2 regions of the Gordonia alkaliphila genome follow, and region 1 is predicted to be linked to the other one. Evidence: riboswitches for the same ligand, from Rfam matches in the RefSeq annotation. Region 1 holds a riboswitch; the other holds the start of a gene.
The links. Region 1 has a riboswitch for S-adenosylmethionine ahead of ABD989_RS09515 (bifunctional o-acetylhomoserine/o-acetylserine sulfhydrylase). Riboswitches for the same ligand answer to the same signal wherever they lie in the genome.

Region 1 (8,585 bases):
TCGCTGGTGGTGCTGGCCGTGCGACGTCATCGTCGACGACGCTGAGCCCCGCTGAGCGGTAGAAGCTCAGCGGTCCCGGCGGAGCCAGCCGTACAGGCCCGCGGCGGCCGCGCCGATCCCGGCCGCGGTCAGCAGGGCGCGGGCCGTGGGCGCCTCCGTCTGCTCGTACACCGGTGCCAGGACCACCGGTTCGCGCTCGGCCTCATCGTCCTCGTGCGTGTAGTCCACCAGTTGGTACCGCTCGTTGCGCGGGTTCGCCGCGATCCAGGCGGACGCGTACAGCACGATCTGCGAGGCCAGGAAGGCGAAGGCCAGCATGCCCAGGATCGGACCGAAGGCCACGCCCGCCGGGCTGTTCAGCACCGACTGCAGGTACAGGCCGCCGAGCGTTTTGAGTGCGGTGAAGATCAGCGCGGTGGCCAGGGCCGGCCAGAGGACCACGCGGACCGGGAGTCGGTGGCGCGGCAGTCGGGCCAGCACCACGATGAACAGCCCCCAGGTGCCCAGCACTGCGATCAGCTGGGAGCCCAGCTTGAGCAGTTCGCTGACATCGCCCAGGCCCAGCCACTCGGTCACCTTCAGGGCGATCGGCCCGGTGGCGATGACCGTCAGCGCGATGGTGAGGACGAAGACCAGACCGAGGACCACGAACATGCCCAGGTCCTTGACCTTCGCCAGGATCGCGTTGGTGCTCTTGCGGCCGCCCCACATGTCGGTGATGCCGGTGCGCACCAGCCCCATCCAGCCGATGCCGGTGAGGGCGGCGCTGACCAAGCCGATCAGACCGACCGTGCCGCGCGAGTCGATGGCCGAGGTGATGATGTCGCCGACCGTCTCGCCCAACTGGCCCGGCATCGCGTCGACCACTTCGCGCACCAGGGTCTCGACGACGTCGGGCCGACTGGCCAGCACGAAACCGGCGATCGAGAAGCTCACCATCAGGATGGGGACCAGCGCGAGGATCCCGCTGAAGGCGATGGCCGCGGCATAGGTGCTGCCCCGGCGCTCACCGTAGCGGGTGAGCGTCGCCAGGAGGTGCCCGAGCCACGGCCAGCGCGTCTTCAGCGTTTCGAAGAGCGCGACGGCTCGGGCCACGAGTGCTTTGATCCGGTCGACGATTGCTCCCATCGAAGCCGACGCTACCGTGTCGCGGGCGCGAAGCCGATCTTCTCGTACACATCGCCGAGGGTCTTGGCCGCGGTGGCGCGAGCCTTGGCGGCGCCGTCGGCGAGCACCTCAGTCAGCGCGTCGCGGTCGTCGAGCAGTTCCTCCACCCGCCCGCGCAGCGGCGTCACGAACTCGGTGAGGGCCTCGGCGGTGTCCACCTTGAGGTGGCCGTACTGCTTGCCCACGTAGCCCTCGACCAGAGCGTCGACGCTCGTACCGGTGAGCGCGGCCTGGATGGTCAGCAGGTTGGAGACGCCCGGCTTCTCCTCGCGGTCGAAGCGGATCTCACTGCCGCTGTCGGTGACCGCCGAGCGGATCTTCTTGGCCGAGCGCTTCGGGTCGTCGAGCAGGTTGATCAGACCCGCGTCGGACTCGGCCGACTTACTCATCTTGGCGGTCGGATTCTGCAGGTCGTAGATCTTCGCGTACTCGCTGACGATGCGCGCCTTGGGGACCACGAAGGTCTCGCCGTAGCGGGAGTTGAACCGCTGCGCGAGGTCGCGGGTCAGCTCAAGGTGCTGACGCTGATCCTCGCCGACCGGCACCTCGTCGACGTCGAAGGCGACGATGTCGGCGGCCTGCAGGATCGGGTAGGTGAACAGGCCGACGCTGGCCGACTCGAGGCCGCCCTTGGCCGACTTGTCCTTGAACTGCGTCATGCGGCTGGCCTCGCCGAAACCGGTGAGGCACTGCAGCACCCAGGTCAGCTGCGCGATCTCCGGGATCTGCGACTGGACGTAGATCGTCGACCGCTGCGGGTCCACACCGATCGCCAGCAGCTGGGCCACGCTGCGCAGGGTCCGCTCGCGCAGCTGCGCGGGATCCTGCGGCATCGTGATCGCGTGCATGTCCGGGATGAAGTAGAACGCCTCGTCGAAGTCGTCCTGCAGCGCCACCCACTGTCGTAGCGCGCCCAGGTAGTTACCGAGGTGAAACGAGTCGCTGGTCGGCTGGATTCCGGACAGGACGCGGCGCGGGCGCGGGGTGGGAGTGGTCATGACCCTCATTGTTTCAAACGGTTCAGCGCGCGAAGCGGGCGGTCACCGGTGCGTGATCGGACCAGCGCAAGTCGTAGGCGTCCGCCCGATCCACCCACACCTGCTCGGTCCGGGCGGCCAGCGTCGGGCTCGCGAGGTGGTAGTCGATGCGCCAGCCGGCGTCGTTGTCGAAGGCCTTGCCGCGCCACGACCACCACGCGTACGGACCGGCGACGTCGCCGTGGTGCTCCCGGGCCACGTCGACCCAGCCGGAGGCCATCCGCTTGGCGACCCACTCGCGCTCGTGCGGGAGGAAGCCGGCGTTCTTCAGGTTGCCCTTCCAGTTCTTGATGTCCCGCTCGTCCGGCGCGATGTTCCAGTCCCCGGCCACGACGACGTTGCCGCCGGCGGCGAGCAGGTCGTCCAGGTAGGGGCCGAAGGAGTCCAGGAAGCGCACCTTCTCGTCGTGCTTCTCGACGTCCTTCGGGTTCTCGGTGCGCGCGGCCCCCGACGGCACGTAGACGCTGGCCACGGTGATCGCGTCGGCGCCGGTGCCGAAGTCGGCCTCGAGGTAGCGGCCGAGGGTGTCGAACTCGTCGCTGCCGTAGCCGATCCGCACCGCGGTCGGCTCGGTCCGCGACAGCACGCCCACGCCCGACCGGCCGGCGACCGACGACTCGGTCATCGCCAGGTGCCAGCCCGCGTCCAGGGCCGGGGCGAGCGCGGTCCGCGCGATCTTCTCCGACGCCCGGATCTCCTGCAGCAGCACCACGTCCGGGGCGGCGGCGGTGAGCCACGGGAGCATGCCGAGGTTGTGTTCGTTCCGCTGCTTCACGGCGGCCCGAACACCGTTGACGTTGACACTGGCGACGGTCATCGATGCGCTGCTCACAGCCCAGCACCTTAGCCGCCCTGCGCGGTCACGCCGTGATCTCGTCGAGCGGAGCCTCGTCCTCCGACGGCACTTCCCCTGCTGGCGCTTCCACTCCTGGTGCTTCCACTGCCGGGGTTTCGACGGACGGAGCTTCGACTGCCGGGGCTTCGACTGCCGGGGCTTCGACCTGCGGCGTCACGACAGGCGGATCGATCGTCGCCGGGGCCGGCTCCATGAGCGGCGTCGGCGCCTCCGACGCCGCGGTCGGCGCGTCCGAGGCGAACCGCAGTGTCTCGGTGCCGGTGGTGGACGAGCTTCCGTCGCGCACCAGCTCGACCGCCTCACCCACCCAGTGCTCCACGAACCGCAGCGGCATGGCCGCGATCGACACCACGCTGCCCGCGATGCCCTGCAGGCTCTGCAACACCGCGGGCAGGTTCAGATCGCGCACGCCGTTCAGCAGGTCCTGGAACAGGAGCACGCTGGGCAGGTAGCCGCCGTAGCCCAGGTTCGGCAGTTCGGGCAGCAGCGTGAACACCGGCGTCACCAACCACTGGAGGTCGGACAGGTTGGCGTGCGGGAAGATCCCGTTCAGATTCGGCCGCAGGCTGAGGACGTCGATCACGTCGCGCGGCGGCAGACCGAGGGCTGCGCGCACCTGGTTCACCGCGTCCCGGCGGACTCCGCTGATCGCCGATCCGGCCGGGATCATGCACTCCACGTAGCCGACGCCGGCCCCGGCCTGCACGACGGCCGGGTCGGCCGCACACTGCCAGGTCCCGCTGTCGGTCACTGGGCGCCACATCCGCCACGGGTAGTAGCCGTGCTTGGTGAAGTAGCCGACCAGGCCGTCGATCGCTCCGATCGGATCGTGCAGCGGGTCGGGCAGATCGCAGATCGGATCCCCTTCGACGCAGAAGCTGGTCACCGGGACGTCGCCGAAACCACCCGCGCGCGCGCCGCTCATCGTGAGTCCGGGGAGCACGCCGAGCAGCGTCTGCTCGATGCCGCGTCCGCTCTCCGGCCCGTCCCGCCGGGGATCGGAGTACAGCTCCCCGGTCAGGCCGTCGGCGCTGATCCAGTACGACTCGCCGTCCGGGCCGACCACTTCGCGGTACGTCACGCCGTCGACGGTCTTGGTGGAGGTCGACGTCCCGACCGCGTTGAGCACATCGCCCGCCACACGCGCGCCCTGCGAGTAGCCGGCCACGACGACCGGTTTACCCGGGCATTCGGCCTGGTACTCCGCGATCGCCTGGGCGGTGGCCACGGTGCCGCGCCGCACGTCGTCGTCGTAGGCGACGGTGCCGACCGGCCACAGCTCGGTGGGATAGGTCGGCGCGATCACGCGGTAGGCGTTGTCACCCCGGTACGGGCTGTGGGGATTCACGGTCCCGTTGGCCATCTTGCCGGTGTACCGCTGTTTCACCCCGATGAGATGGTTGGCGCCCACATCGTTGGTACCGGCGACGGCGATCAACGCCCCGCCGCCGCAGTCGACCGGGTCGGCTCCGGCCACCGCGGGCAGCGCTCCGGCGCCCAGAACCGCGACCGCAGCGACTACCGCGGTGCCGCGTCGCGTCAGCGACCGCATCGGTCGTGCGTTCATGATGGATCGCCCCCTGCCCAGCGGAAATGGAGCCGAACGCTCCTCGCCTCCAGCGTCCGTCACCGCCGGTCCGACGGCTATCCTCCGTTCGGAGGAATGCCCCGGACGGCGGTCACCTGCGCGCCGCTCGTACCACAGTGCCGCGACCTGCGAAGAGTTAAGTTCACGCCCCTCCCTGGTGTTACCGGCTCGCGTCGGTGGTGCTATATCCTGAGGCGCAGGTCATGAGTGTCAGCGCCAAGCCCCGGCTCGCTGAACGGCAACCCTCCAACCGCGGTGGGGTGCTCCGGGTGATGACCTGGTCGTCACTCGACGTGACGACAAGCGCGGGTCCGAGGGGCGGACCCCTCACCGGGCAGTGCCCGGCCGACCGATAGAAAGTGATCTGACGTCTATGTCTGACGCCAACCAGTGGAGCTTCGAGACCCTTCAGGTGCACGCCGGCCAGACCGTCGGCGACACCAAGGCACGGGCCTTGCCGATCTTCCAGACCACCTCGTTCGTCTTCGACGACACCGACCACGCCGCGAACCTGTTCGCCCTGGCCGAGCCGGGCAACATCTACACGCGCATCATGAACCCGACGCAGGACGCGGTGGAGCAGCGTCTGGCCGCCCTCGGCGGCGGCGTCGCCGCGCTGCTGCTGGCCTCGGGCCAGGCCGCCACCACCTATGCGATCCAGAACATCGTGGAGAACGGCGGCCACGTCGTCTCCAGCCCCCGTATCTACGGCGGCACCTACAACCTGTTCGCGCACACCCTGCCGAAGTTCGGTATCCAGGTGTCGTTCGTCGAGAACCCGGACGATCCGGAGTCGTGGCGCGCCGCGATCCAGCCGAACACCCGCGCCGTCTTCGGTGAGTCGATCGCCAACCCGCACAACCAGATCCTCGACGTCGAGGCGATCGGCAAGGTGGCCCACGAGGCCGGGCTGCCGTTCATCGTCGACAACACCGTCGCCACGCCGTACCTGTTCAACCCGTTGGACCACGGCGCCGACATCGTCGTGCACTCGGCTACCAAGTACATCGGCGGCCACGGCACCTCCATCGGCGGCGTCATCATCGACGGCGGCACCTTCGACTGGCGCGTCGAGCGCGACGGTGAGAGCCTCTTCCCCGGCTTCACCCAGCCCGACCCCAGCTACGGCGGCGTGGTCTACGCCGACCTCGGCGCCCCGGCCTATGCCCTCAAGGCGCGCGTGCAGCTGCTGCGCGACACCGGTTCGGCCATCTCGCCGTTCAACGCCTTCCTGCTGTCCCAGGGCATCGAGACCCTGAGCCTGCGCGTGGAGCGCCACGTCGCCAACGCGCAGAAGGTGGCCGCCTACCTGGAGGCGCACCCGCAGGTCGAGTCGGTCACCTACGCCGGCCTGGAGTCGTCGCCGTACTACGAGCTCGGCCAGAAGCTCATGCCGAAGGGCCAGGGCGCGGTGCTCGGCTTCGAGATCGTCGGCGGCAAGGAGCCGGGCCGCAAGTTCGTCGACTCGCTGGAACTGCACAGCCACGTCGCCAACATCGGTGACGTCCGCTCCCTGGTGATCCAGCCCGCCACCACCACGCACAGCCAGCTGAGCGACGACGAGCTCGCCGCCGCCGGCATCAGCCCGGGCCTGATCCGCCTCGCTGTCGGCATCGAGAACATCGACGACATCCTCGCCGATCTCGACAAGGGCTTCGCAGCCGCGAAGGGCTAGGACCGAAGTAACCGTGAATCGCCCGTCGGACGGAATCTGAACAGTGTCGGTGAGTATCGACGCGACAGCGACGATCAGCGACCCCGACTGGACCAGTGGTCCGGACGGGGCGTCGATCGACGTCTCGATCGGCGACCTCGCGTTGGAGTCGGGGCGGCGGCTCGAGGATGTGACGGTCAACTTCCAGCGGTGGGGCACCCCCAACGCTCGGCGGGACAACATCATCCTCGCGCTGCACGCCCTGACCGGTAATTCCCACGTGACCGGCCCGCCCGACGACCGCTTCTCGATGGTCGGCTGGTGGGACGGTCTCGTGGGCCCGGGTCTCGTGGTCGACACCGACGAATGGTGCGTCGTCGCACCGAATGCGATCGGCGGCTGCTTCGGGTCCACCGGTCCGGGCAGCATCGCGCCGGACGGCAAGCCGTGGGGCGCCCGTTTCCCGCGCCTGACGGTGCGTGACCTCGTCGCCGCCGAAGCCAAGGCCTTCGAGTCGTTGGGCATCACGCGGTTCGCCGCGGTCACCGGCGGCTCCATGGGCGGAGCGCGCGCCCTGGAATGGCTCGTCACCCATCCCGAGCGGTGCGACTCCGGCCTGGTCCTCGCAGTGGGCGCCCGCGCCTCCGCCGACCAGATCGGCACCCAGACCACGCAGATCGCCGCCATCACCGCCGACCCCGACTGGCAGGGCGGCGACTACTACGGCACCGGCCGCGCACCGATGACCGGCATGGGCATCGCCCGCCGGATCGCGCACCTCTGCTACCGCAGCGACGGTGAACTCGACGAGCGGTTCGAGAACAAGCCGCAGGGCGACGAGGAGCCGCTGCTCGAAGGCCGCTACGCCATCGCCAGCTACCTGGAGCATCAGGCCGACAAGCTGAAGCAGCGCTTCGATCCGGGCAGCTATGTGGCCCTCACCGACGTGCTCAACAGCCACGATGTCGGACGTGGCCGCGGCGGAGTGACCGCCGCGCTCAACGCCTGCCCGGTGCCGACCATCGTCGTCGGCATCGACTCCGACCGGCTGTACCCGCTCTACCAGCAGGCCGAGCTCGCCGCGGAGCTGGGCAACTGCGTCGACGGCCTGCAGGTGGTGCACTCCAGCGCTGGCCACGACGGCTTCCTCACCGAACGCGAGCCGGTCGGCGAGTTGCTGGCTCGCACCCTGGAACTGGCGCGGCGCCGGCGCGACGACACCCGCGCCTGACCGCTCCCGGCCAGGCCTGTCCGGCCGGGCGTTCCGGTTCCCGCCGGACGCCGCGGCTGCCGCGACCCATCCGGCGCGGTGTCAGCACCGAATCCCTGGGGTACCCGTCCTGTCGACGAACGGAGCACCCCCATGGCAGATGCCGACGCATGGCCCGCACGTGAGGCGTCGACCCGATGACGGCCGCCGCCGCCTTCGACGCGGTGCTGGACCGCACGGTCGCACCGGGCTACTCCCGGTTCGGCTTCGCCGCCCGCCGACGCTGTTGGCCAGACGACGATCCGGCTCCCGGTGCCCTTCTCGGTCGCACCGCCCTGGTCACCGGCGCCAATTCGGGCATCGGCAAGGCGATCGCCGCGGGTCTGGCGGAGTTGGGCGCGACCGTGCTGATGACGGTCCGCGACCACGAACGCGGCGAGGCGGCCCGCCGGGATGTACTGGCGCAACTGCCGGACGCGGACCTGGTGGTGGAGCAGTGCGACGTCGCCGATCTCGCCGCGGTGCGCCGGTTCGCCGACTCTTTGATCGACCGGCACGTCCGGCTGGACCTGGTCATCCACAACGCCGGGGTGCTCCCCGCGGAGCGCACCGAGGGCCCGGACGGGCACGAACTGTCGTTGACCACTCATGTGCTGGGCCCGATCCTGCTCACCGAACTGCTGCTTCCCGCGCTGGCCGCGTCCCCGGATCCGAGGGTGGTGCTGATGTCGTCGGGCGGCATGTACGCCCAGCCGCTGCCCGACGGCGACGTGGAGTACCGCTCGGGCGAGTACCGGGGCGCCGCCGCCTACGCGCGCAGCAAACGCATCCAGGTGGCGCTCACCCCGCTGCTGGCCCAGCGTTGGGCTAGCAGCGGCGTGACGGTCGCGGCCATGCATCCCGGGTGGGCCGACACCCCCGGCCTGGCCGACGCACTGCCCGGCTTCCGGCGTCTGACCCGGCCGCTGCTGCGCACCGCCGAGCAGGCCGCCGACACCGCTGTCTGGCTGTCGGCTACCGAGCCAACTCCCCCGTCGGGCCTGTTCTGGCACGACCGCCGCCCGCGCCCCAGT
Region 2 (8,585 bases), on a different contig from region 1:
GCTTGCGCAGCAGGGTCACCACCTCCAGCGACCGGGGCGACCGGGTCGCGAGGTTCTTCATCAGCCACGACAGCGTCAGACCCGAGTCGATGATGTCCTCGACGATGAGCACGTCGCGGTCGGCGATGTCGCGGTCCAGGTCCTTGAGGATGCGGACGACGCCCGACGAGGAGGTCGACGAGCCGTAGCTGCTGACCGCCATGAACTCCATTTGATTGGGCACCGGCAGGGCGCGGGCCAGGTCGGTCATGAACATGACCGCGCCCTTGAGCACGCCGACCAGCAGGAGGTCGTCGGGCGTGTCCCGATACCGCTCCGCGATCGTCGCGGCCATCTCGGCCGTGCGCTGCGCGATCTGATCTTCGGTGATCAGGATCGTCTCGATGTCGTTTTCCGGGTACCCGTTCGCCACGCCCACTAGTTTCCCACAGCCGTGAGACGTCGGTACCCGGGTCCCCCGGTTCAGCGCGGCCGGTGCTCGGCGCGGAGGAAGCCTGCGCTCCGAAGCACCACCAGGCGATGCTCCGCGTCCCCGCCGATCGCCACCGGCCCCTGCCCGGACCAGTCGGCGATCAGTGCCCAGACCTGCGCGACGACGGCCGCGGTGGGCTCGGTTGCGCCGACCCGCGCCAGCCAACGTCGCAGCACCCGCGTCCCGACGGCGCCGGGCAGCGCGGCCGCGGCCTCGACGACCAGCTCGACGCCGTCGCAGATCTCCGGGTAGACGCGGTCGGCCCACTCGGTCAGCGCTGCGTCGTCGGCGCGCAACTGGTCGGCGGTCCGCGCCAGAGCCTGCGCCACCCCGCCGCCCAGCGCCTCCTCGCAGCGCGGCAGCAGGTCGTGGCGCACCCGCACGCGGGCGTACCGGGGGTCGTCGTTGTGCGGGTCCTGCCACGGTTCCAGTCCCCAGTCGGCGCAGGCCTGCCGCGTCTGTGCACGGCGCACGCCGAGCAGCGGGCGCCCCCAGGGCGCCGTCCACGGGGCCATCCCGGACAGCGAGCGGGCCCCGGAACCGCGGCCCAGACCCAGCAGCACCGTCTCGGCCTGGTCGTCGAGGGTGTGCCCGAGCAGCACCGGCCGGCCGCCGCGCGCCTGCTCCAGCGCGTCGTACCGCGCCCGGCGCGCCGCCGCTTCGGGACCGCCGCCCCCGTCCGGCCGCACGGTCAGCACCCGCGCCTGGGCACCGAGTTCGACGACGGTCGCCGCCGCCCACGCCGCGGTCGCCGCCGAACCTTCTTGCAACTGATGGTCGACGACGAGCCCGGTCACCGACAGCCCGGCGCGCACCGCGGCCGCGGTCAGCGCCAGCGAGTCCGCACCGCCGGACACCGCGACGGCCACATCCGGCCCGGCCAGGTGGGCGCGTGCGAATCCGCGGACCGCCCCGATCACCTCCTGCTGGGCGCGCGAACGCCCGGTCAGAGCACCCGCGCGATCCACTGGTCCGGCTTGTCGATCTCGCCGATCAGCGGCATGGTCTCCGGCGAGGTCCACACCGTGTTGAAGGCGTCCATGCCGACCTCGGCCACCACGGCGTCGACGAAGGCCTTGCCGCGGACGTACTGCGCGATCTTGGCGTCCATGCCGATCAGCGCTCGGATGATACGTTGCAGCGGATTCTGCGGGCGCCGGCGTCGGGCGTCGAAGCCGGCCCGGATGTCGGCGACCGTCGGCACCAACGCCGGGCCCACCGCGTCCATCACGTGATCGGCGTGCCCCTCGAGGAGGGTGCCGAGGACCAGCACGCGGTCCATGGCGTCGCGCTGCTCGGGCGCCTGCATCAGCTGCATCACGCCGAGCACGCCCTTCTCCCGGCTGCGGCCGCTGCGCACCGACTCGTTGATACGGGTGATCATGTCCAGCGTCGACTCCCCCGCATCATCGGTGAGCGTCGCGACGTTCTCCTGCATGTAGCCGGCCAGCCACGGGTTGGCCGAGAACTGCACACGGTGGGTCACCTCGTGCAGGCAGACCCAGAGGCGGAAGTCCGACGGCACCGCGCGGAGCTGTCGTTCCGCGGCGAGGATGTTGGGCGCCACCAGCAGCAGCCGCCCGGCCTCGCCGGTCTCGTCGTCGATCGAGAACGGGTCGTATTGGCCGAGGATCGCGCCGGAGAGGAAGGCCAGCAACCCGCCGGCCTGCGCTCCGGCCACCTTGCCGAGCGTGTTCTGCACCAGTCCGGGGTTCTCGCCGACGGCCGACTCGCCGCCGAACATCGCCGGCATGGACAGCGCCGCCGCGTCGATCCAGCCGGCGCGGTCGAGGATGCGCGCGGTCGGGACCTGCAGTCCGTCGGCCAGGCCGGTCACCTCGCGGACCGGCGCTTCGGCGCGCACCGAGGCGTCGGCGAGCTCGGCGTGGATCTGGTCCATCGTGTAGCGCGTGACGCGCGGACCGGGCCGGGCCACCTTGCGGCCGAGCGACGCGGCCAGGCCCCAGTCGATGTTGGGTGCCTGCGCCGCTTCCGGAGCATCGTCCTCGATCTGGGTCTCAGTCACCGCGTCAGCACTCCTCGTCGATGGGTCCGGCAGGGTCGATGGGTCCGGCAGGGTCGATGGGTCCGGCAGGTCTGTGGTGGTCGGGCTCTCGGCGTCAGCCACGGCAACCGCACTCCCGGAGCGCGCCGGCCAGCGCGTCCAGTGCGGGTCGCGCGTCCGCCGGCGAGGTGCCGCCGGACATGAATGCGAAGGCCAGCACCCGCCCGTCCACGGTCTGCACGATGCCGGTCAGCGAACTGACTCCGGTCAGGGTGCCGGTCTTGGCCCGCACCCAGCCCGCACCGGGGTTGGTCTTCGGATCGAAACGATCGGTCAGGGTTCCGGTGCCTGCGGCCACCGGGAAGGTGTCCAGGAGCGGGCGCAGCTTCGGCTGCTTGTCGCCGGCCGCCGCCGACACCAGCTCGTCGAGCAGCCGGGCGGGCACCTTGTCCGCGGCCGACAGCCCGGAGGCGTCCCGCAGGACCACGCCGCCGACGTCGAATCCGTTGGACCGCAGCACCTGCACCACGGCGTCCGCTCCGCCGGCGATGCTCGGCGGGCCGCCCATCGCCACCGACAGCTCCACGGCGAGGGTCTCGGCGAGCACGTTGTCGCTCAGCCGCATCATGTCGCCGACGCGGGCGCTCAGCGGCGCCGACTGGACCGAGGCCAGCACCTTCGCCGTCGACGCCGGTTCCGCCTCGGCGACCGGACCGGGCAGACCGAGCGCATCCGCCAAGGCCCGCCCGGCGTCGAGCGGGCCGGTGTCCGACCGCGGCGAGTACTCGTCCATCGGGTCCTTGCGCGCGCCGTCGATCATCAGCGAGGTGATCGGTGCGATGTCGCCGCCTTCGATGTCGGCGTCGTCCCAGGTCCGTTCCATCGCGGGTCCGGTGACCGAGGTGGGCGCCACCGCGACCGACGTGATCTCGATGCCGGAGCGCTGGAGCTGGGCGGCGAGGTCGGCGATGCGCGGCGCATCGGTGTAGTAGGTGTCCGAGCCTTCGGCCTGCCCGGACAGTGTCGGATCGACGGCGCCGACCAGGATCACCTGGCCGTCCTCACCGGCCACCACTTCCGTGGTGAGGCGGGCGTCGTGGTCCAACTGCAGCAGCGCCGCGGCCGCGGTGAGGATCTTGGCGTTGGAGGCCGGCGTGCGCGGCTCGTCGGGCGACTGCGTCCACAGCGTCTGGCCGGTCAGCGGGTCGGAGACCATGCCGGTGAGCTTGCCGAGGTCACGATCCTTGAGCCCGGCGCGCAGCTGCGCCGCCACGCCGCGGGCGGTGGGCGCGGGCGCCGACGGATCCACCGGCAGGATGCTCGGATCCACGGTCGCCGCGGCCGGCTGGGCGGGGGTACCGACCGGCACCGGCTCGGGCCGCAGGTAGTACCAGTTGTAGGCGAGGAAGCCGCCGACCGCGAGCGCCGCCACCAGCAGGACGCTCAGTGCGGTCAGCAATACCGACCGCCACCGACGTCGGCCGATCTTCGTCGCCACAGGAATCCCTTCGGGCTCTTCGCTACCCGCGCGCCACAACTTCTGGGCTGCCCGCGTGGGCCTGACTGTTCCCACAGTATCCTTGACCCCTGATCGTCCCCCGCAGACCAGAGGAGTGAGAACGTATGGAGTTCGAGGTCACCGTAGAAATCCCCAAGGGCGCCCGTAACAAGTACGAGGTCGACCATGAGACGGGGAAGGTGTACCTCGACCGGTACCTCTACACCTCGATGGGCTACCCCGCCGATTACGGCTACATCGACCACACCCTCGGTGAGGACGGCGATCCGTTGGATGCGATGGTGCTGCTCACCGAATCGGTGTTCCCGGGCGTGATCGTCCGCTCCCGCATCGTCGGCATGTACACCATGACCGACGAGGCCGGCGGCGACGACAAGCTGCTCGCCGTGCCGGCCGGCGATCCTCGCTGGGATCACATCCAGGACATCGGCGACGTCGACGATTTCGAATTGGGCGCCATCGCGCACTTCTTCGAGCACTACAAGGACCTCGAGCCGGGCAAGGAAGTCACCCCCGGCGGCTGGGTCGGCAAGGACGAGGCCATCAAGGTGGCGCAGGCCGCGGTGGATCGCTACCAGCCCTGATCTGACTCACTGAAGCCGAATCGGCACCCGGACGCCTGCGCGTTCGGGTGCCGTTTTTCCGTCGATCCCACGTCGAGCGCTCGACCCACCCCTCAAAGGTCGAGCGCTCGATCGCCGTCAGGCGGTCAGCTCGGCCAAGGCGGCGAGCAGACGATCGACGTCCTCGGAACCGGTGCCGAGGCCGAAACTGACGCGCACCGCCCCCTCCGGGTAGCCGAGGCGGGTGAGCAGCGGGTGCGCACAGAACTTGCCGTCGCGCACCCCGATGCCGTGGTGGTTGCTCAGGTATTCGGCCACCTCGCGGGCGGCGAAGCCGTCGACGACGAAGCCGGCGATACCGACGCGGTCCTCGACGTCGTCGAAGATCTGCAGCGGTGTCACCGCGTCGAGCGCGGCCAGGCCCTCGTCGAGGCGGGTGAGCAGGTCGCGTTCGTGGTACCCGATCAGCTCGAAGCCGAGGTTCTTGATGGTGTCGGCGGCCGCGGCGATCGCCACCGCGCCCAGCACGTTGGGGCTGCCGGCCTCGTGGCGGGCGGCACCGGTGTGCCAGTCGGTACCCGCGTCCAGGTCGACGTGCGCGGTGGCACCGCCGCCGGCCAGGTAGGGCGCGGCGTCGTCGAGCCAGTCCGACCGGCCGATCAGCACCCCGGCCCCGAACGGCGCGTACACCTTGTGGCCGGAGAAGACCAGGTAGTCGACGCCGTAGCTGGCCAACGACACCGGCCGGTGCGCCACCAGCTGGGCCCCGTCGATCAGAATGCGTGCGCCGTGGCGGTGCGCCAGCGCGGTGAGGGTGCGGATCGGCAGCACCTCACCGGTGACGTTCGACGCCGCGGTCACCGCCAGCAGCGCGGCCGGCTTGCGAGACAGTTCCGCGTCGAGCGCCGCCAGGGTGTCGGCGAAGGTCGGCTGCGCGGTCACCACACGCGCCCGCCCGGTCCGCTGCCACGGCAGCAGGTTGGCGTGGTGCTCGATGTCCAGGACCACCACGTCGCCGGGCACCGCATGTGCGGCCAGGTTGATCGCGTCGGTGGTGTTGCGCGTGAAGACCACGGTGTCGTCGGCACGGCCGCCGACGAAGCTGCGGACCGTTTCGCGGGCCTGCTCGTACCGGGCGGTGGTGACCTGCGACAGGTGACCGGCGCCGCGGTGCACGCTCGCGTACTGGCCGAGCGCCTCGGTGAAGACCGCGGCGACCTCGGTCAACGCCGGGGCGCTGGCCGCGTAGTCGAAGTTGGCGTACCGGACGGCGGTCCCGTCGACGGTGGGCACGGTCTGCTCGGCACCGACCACTTCGGCCAGCGCGGTGACGCCGGCTCCGGCGAACGAATCGGTGAGGTAGGCGGGGGCGTCCAGCACAGCGGTCATGACAAAGCTCCTAGCGAATCCGCGCTTGCCGCGACCAGTCGGCCGACAGCCGGGTCGTCACCGGGAGCACCCCACCGCGGTGGAGGGTTGCCGATCAGCCAGCCCGGGCTTAGACGCTGATACTCGTGACCCGCTGACTACTGTGCCGAATCGGCGACGCTCCCGCGACGGTTAGGAGCGCGGTGAGTTTAACTAGCCTGACCTGCCCTTTCGCGACTGTGACGCAGGTCGCGGACCGGCGGGCAGTAGCGTGGACCCGTGCCGCAGCCCAGTTTCGTCCTCGCCCGCGACGGGCACGGTTGTCGCGGTGAGGGCGTCACCGCCGGCTTCGACGCGGTGGCCCCGGCGCGGGCCGCGTTGGCCGCCGGATCCGCCCCCGTGGTGACCGGTGCCCTCGGTTTCGACACGGCCGCCGCGGCCGCTCTCACCGTTCCCGAACGATGGTCCCACTCGGCGCCGCTGCGGGCGCATCCGCCCCGACCCGCGCGCCTCCTCGCCGAAACCCTCACCCCCGCGGCCGAGCACGCCGCGCGGGTGCGCGCAGCACTGGCCGCCATCGACGCGGGCACCGTGGCGAAGGTGGTGTTGGCCCGACAAGCGGAGTGGACGCTGGAGTCGGCCGTCGCGCCCACCGATCTGCTGGCCGCCTTCGCCCACATCGGGCCCGGCGCGGCGATCTTCGGCGCCACCCTCGACGCCGCCCCCGGCCACGCCGGACAGTGGCTGCTCGGCGCGAGCCCGGAACTCCTGGTCCGCCGCGCAGGCCGCACCGTCACGTGCCACCCGTACGCCGGATCCGCGCCCCGTCAGGCCGACCCGGTCGCCGACCAGGCCGCGGCACAGCAGCTTCTGCAGTCGAGCAAGGACCTCGCCGAGCACGCCTTCGTGGTCGCCGATCTGCGCACCCGACTGGCCCCGCTCTGCGTGGAAGTCGACGTGCCCGCCCGTCCGGTCCTGATGTCGACGGGCGAGATGTGGCACCTGGCCACGCCGATCCGCGGCCGGCTGGCCGACGACACGGTCACCGCACTGGATCTGGCTGCGCTGCTGAGCCCCACGCCGGCGGTGGGCGGCACCCCGACCGACGCGGCGACCGCGCTGATCACCGAACTCGAAGGTCCCCGCGAGTTCTACGCGGGCACGGTCGGCTGGTGCGATGCCGCGGGCGACGGAGAATGGCTGGTGTCCATCCGCTGCCTGGAGCTCGGTGCCGACCACCGCACGGTCCGCGCCTGGGCGGGCGGCGGCATCGTCGCCGACTCCGATCCGGACGCGGAGGTGGCCGAGACGACGGCCAAGTTCCGCACCGCGCGCCGAGCCCTGGGGCTCGACCCGATCGCTTAGGCGCGGGCCGCCGCGGCGGCGGACCTACCCGAGCGCCTGATCCAGGTCGCGGATCAGGTCGTCGACGTTCTCCAGGCCCACCGACAGGCGCACCATGGCGTCGGTGAGGCCGATGGCCGCACGACCGTCCGGCCCCATCGCGCGGTGCGTGGTGGTCGCCGGGTGGGTGATCAGGCTCTTCGCGTCGCCGAGGTTGTTGGAGATGTCGATGATCGCCAGGCCGTCGAGCACCTCGAAGGCACGTTCCTTCGCCGACTTCCCGGGCCGCTCGGCCAATTCGAACGTGATCACGGTGCCGCCGCCGGACATCTGCGACCGCGCCAGCTCGTACTGCGGGTGCGACGGCAGGAACGGGTACAGCGTGGTGGCCACGCGCGGATCGACGTCGAGGAACTCGGCGATCGCCAGCGCACTGGCGACCGACTGGTCCAGCCGCAGCTTCATGGTCTCCAGGCCCTTGAGCATCACCCAGGCGTTGAACGGGCTCAGCGCCGGACCGGTGTGCCGCATCAGCGCGCGCACCGGGCCGTCGATGAATTCGCTGGTACCGAGCACCGCGCCGCCCATCACGCGGCCCTGCCCGTCGATGTGCTTGGTGCCCGAGTACACGATCACGTCGGCGCCCATCTCCGGGCCGCGCTGCAGCAGCGGCGTCGCGAAGACGTTGTCGAGGACCACCTGCGCACCGGCGGCGTGCGCCAGGTCGGCCACGGCGCGGACGTCCACCAGGGTCTGCATCGGGTTCGACGGCGTCTCGAAGAACACCGCGTCGGTCGGCACCGAGAGCGCCTGCTCCCACTGCGCGAGGTCTTCGCCGTCGACGAAGACGGTCTCCACGCCCCACGACGGGAGGATCTCGTTGCACACCACGAAGCACGAGCCGAACAGACTGCGGGCGGCCACCAGGCGGCTGCCCTTCTTCAGCAGCGCGCCGAGCGCCACGAAGACCGCCGCCATGCCGCTGGCGGTCGCGAAGCCCGCTTCGGTCCCCTCGATCTGCCGGAGCCGCTCGGTGAACATCTCCACCGTCGGGTTGCCGTACCGCGAGTAGACGAACCGCTTGTCCTCACCGGTGAAGGCGCGTTCGGCGGCCGCGGCCGAGTCGTAGACGTAGCCGCTGTTGAGGAAGAGCGCCTCCGAGGTCTCGAAGAACCCCGACCGCATGGTTCCCCCGCGGACCGCCACGGTTTCGGGCGATACCCATTCAGGCAGGTCACGGCTCATCAATGTCCCCTTTTCTACTGCTGACGCCAGGGCAGGCCGACAGCGCGCCAACCGGTGGATCCACGGTGG

Region 2: linked by a shared signal. The riboswitch ahead of ABD989_RS00270 (aminotransferase class V-fold PLP-dependent enzyme) and the one ahead of ABD989_RS09515 (bifunctional o-acetylhomoserine/o-acetylserine sulfhydrylase) in region 1 are both predicted to bind S-adenosylmethionine.

What each region holds. Positions count from the first base shown of each region.
Region 1 is NZ_BAABIE010000007.1:170,962-179,546, forward strand. Features, by position in the region: gene ABD989_RS09490 (D-alanyl-D-alanine carboxypeptidase family protein) at 1-45, shown strand, start outside; gene ABD989_RS09495 (YhjD/YihY/BrkB family envelope integrity protein) at 67-1,128, opposite strand; gene trpS (tryptophan--tRNA ligase) at 1,140-2,165, opposite strand; gene ABD989_RS09505 (exodeoxyribonuclease III) at 2,188-3,021, opposite strand; gene ABD989_RS09510 (cutinase family protein) at 3,065-4,627, opposite strand; SAM riboswitch class IV at 4,848-4,960, shown strand; gene ABD989_RS09515 (bifunctional o-acetylhomoserine/o-acetylserine sulfhydrylase) at 5,022-6,323, shown strand; gene metX (homoserine O-acetyltransferase MetX) at 6,367-7,533, shown strand; gene ABD989_RS09525 (SDR family NAD(P)-dependent oxidoreductase) at 7,710-8,585, shown strand, end outside.
Region 2 is NZ_BAABIE010000001.1:54,830-63,414, reverse strand. Features, by position in the region: gene hpt (hypoxanthine phosphoribosyltransferase) at 1-418, opposite strand, end outside; gene tilS (tRNA lysidine(34) synthetase TilS) at 463-1,440, opposite strand; gene ABD989_RS00285 (zinc-dependent metalloprotease) at 1,419-2,498, opposite strand; gene dacB (D-alanyl-D-alanine carboxypeptidase/D-alanyl-D-alanine endopeptidase) at 2,593-3,981, opposite strand; gene ABD989_RS00275 (inorganic diphosphatase) at 4,101-4,580, shown strand; gene ABD989_RS00270 (aminotransferase class V-fold PLP-dependent enzyme) at 4,698-5,948, opposite strand; SAM riboswitch class IV at 5,965-6,079, opposite strand; gene ABD989_RS00265 (isochorismate synthase) at 6,207-7,292, shown strand; gene ABD989_RS00260 (O-succinylhomoserine sulfhydrylase) at 7,317-8,516, opposite strand; gene ABD989_RS00255 (rhodanese-like domain-containing protein) at 8,531-8,585, opposite strand, start outside.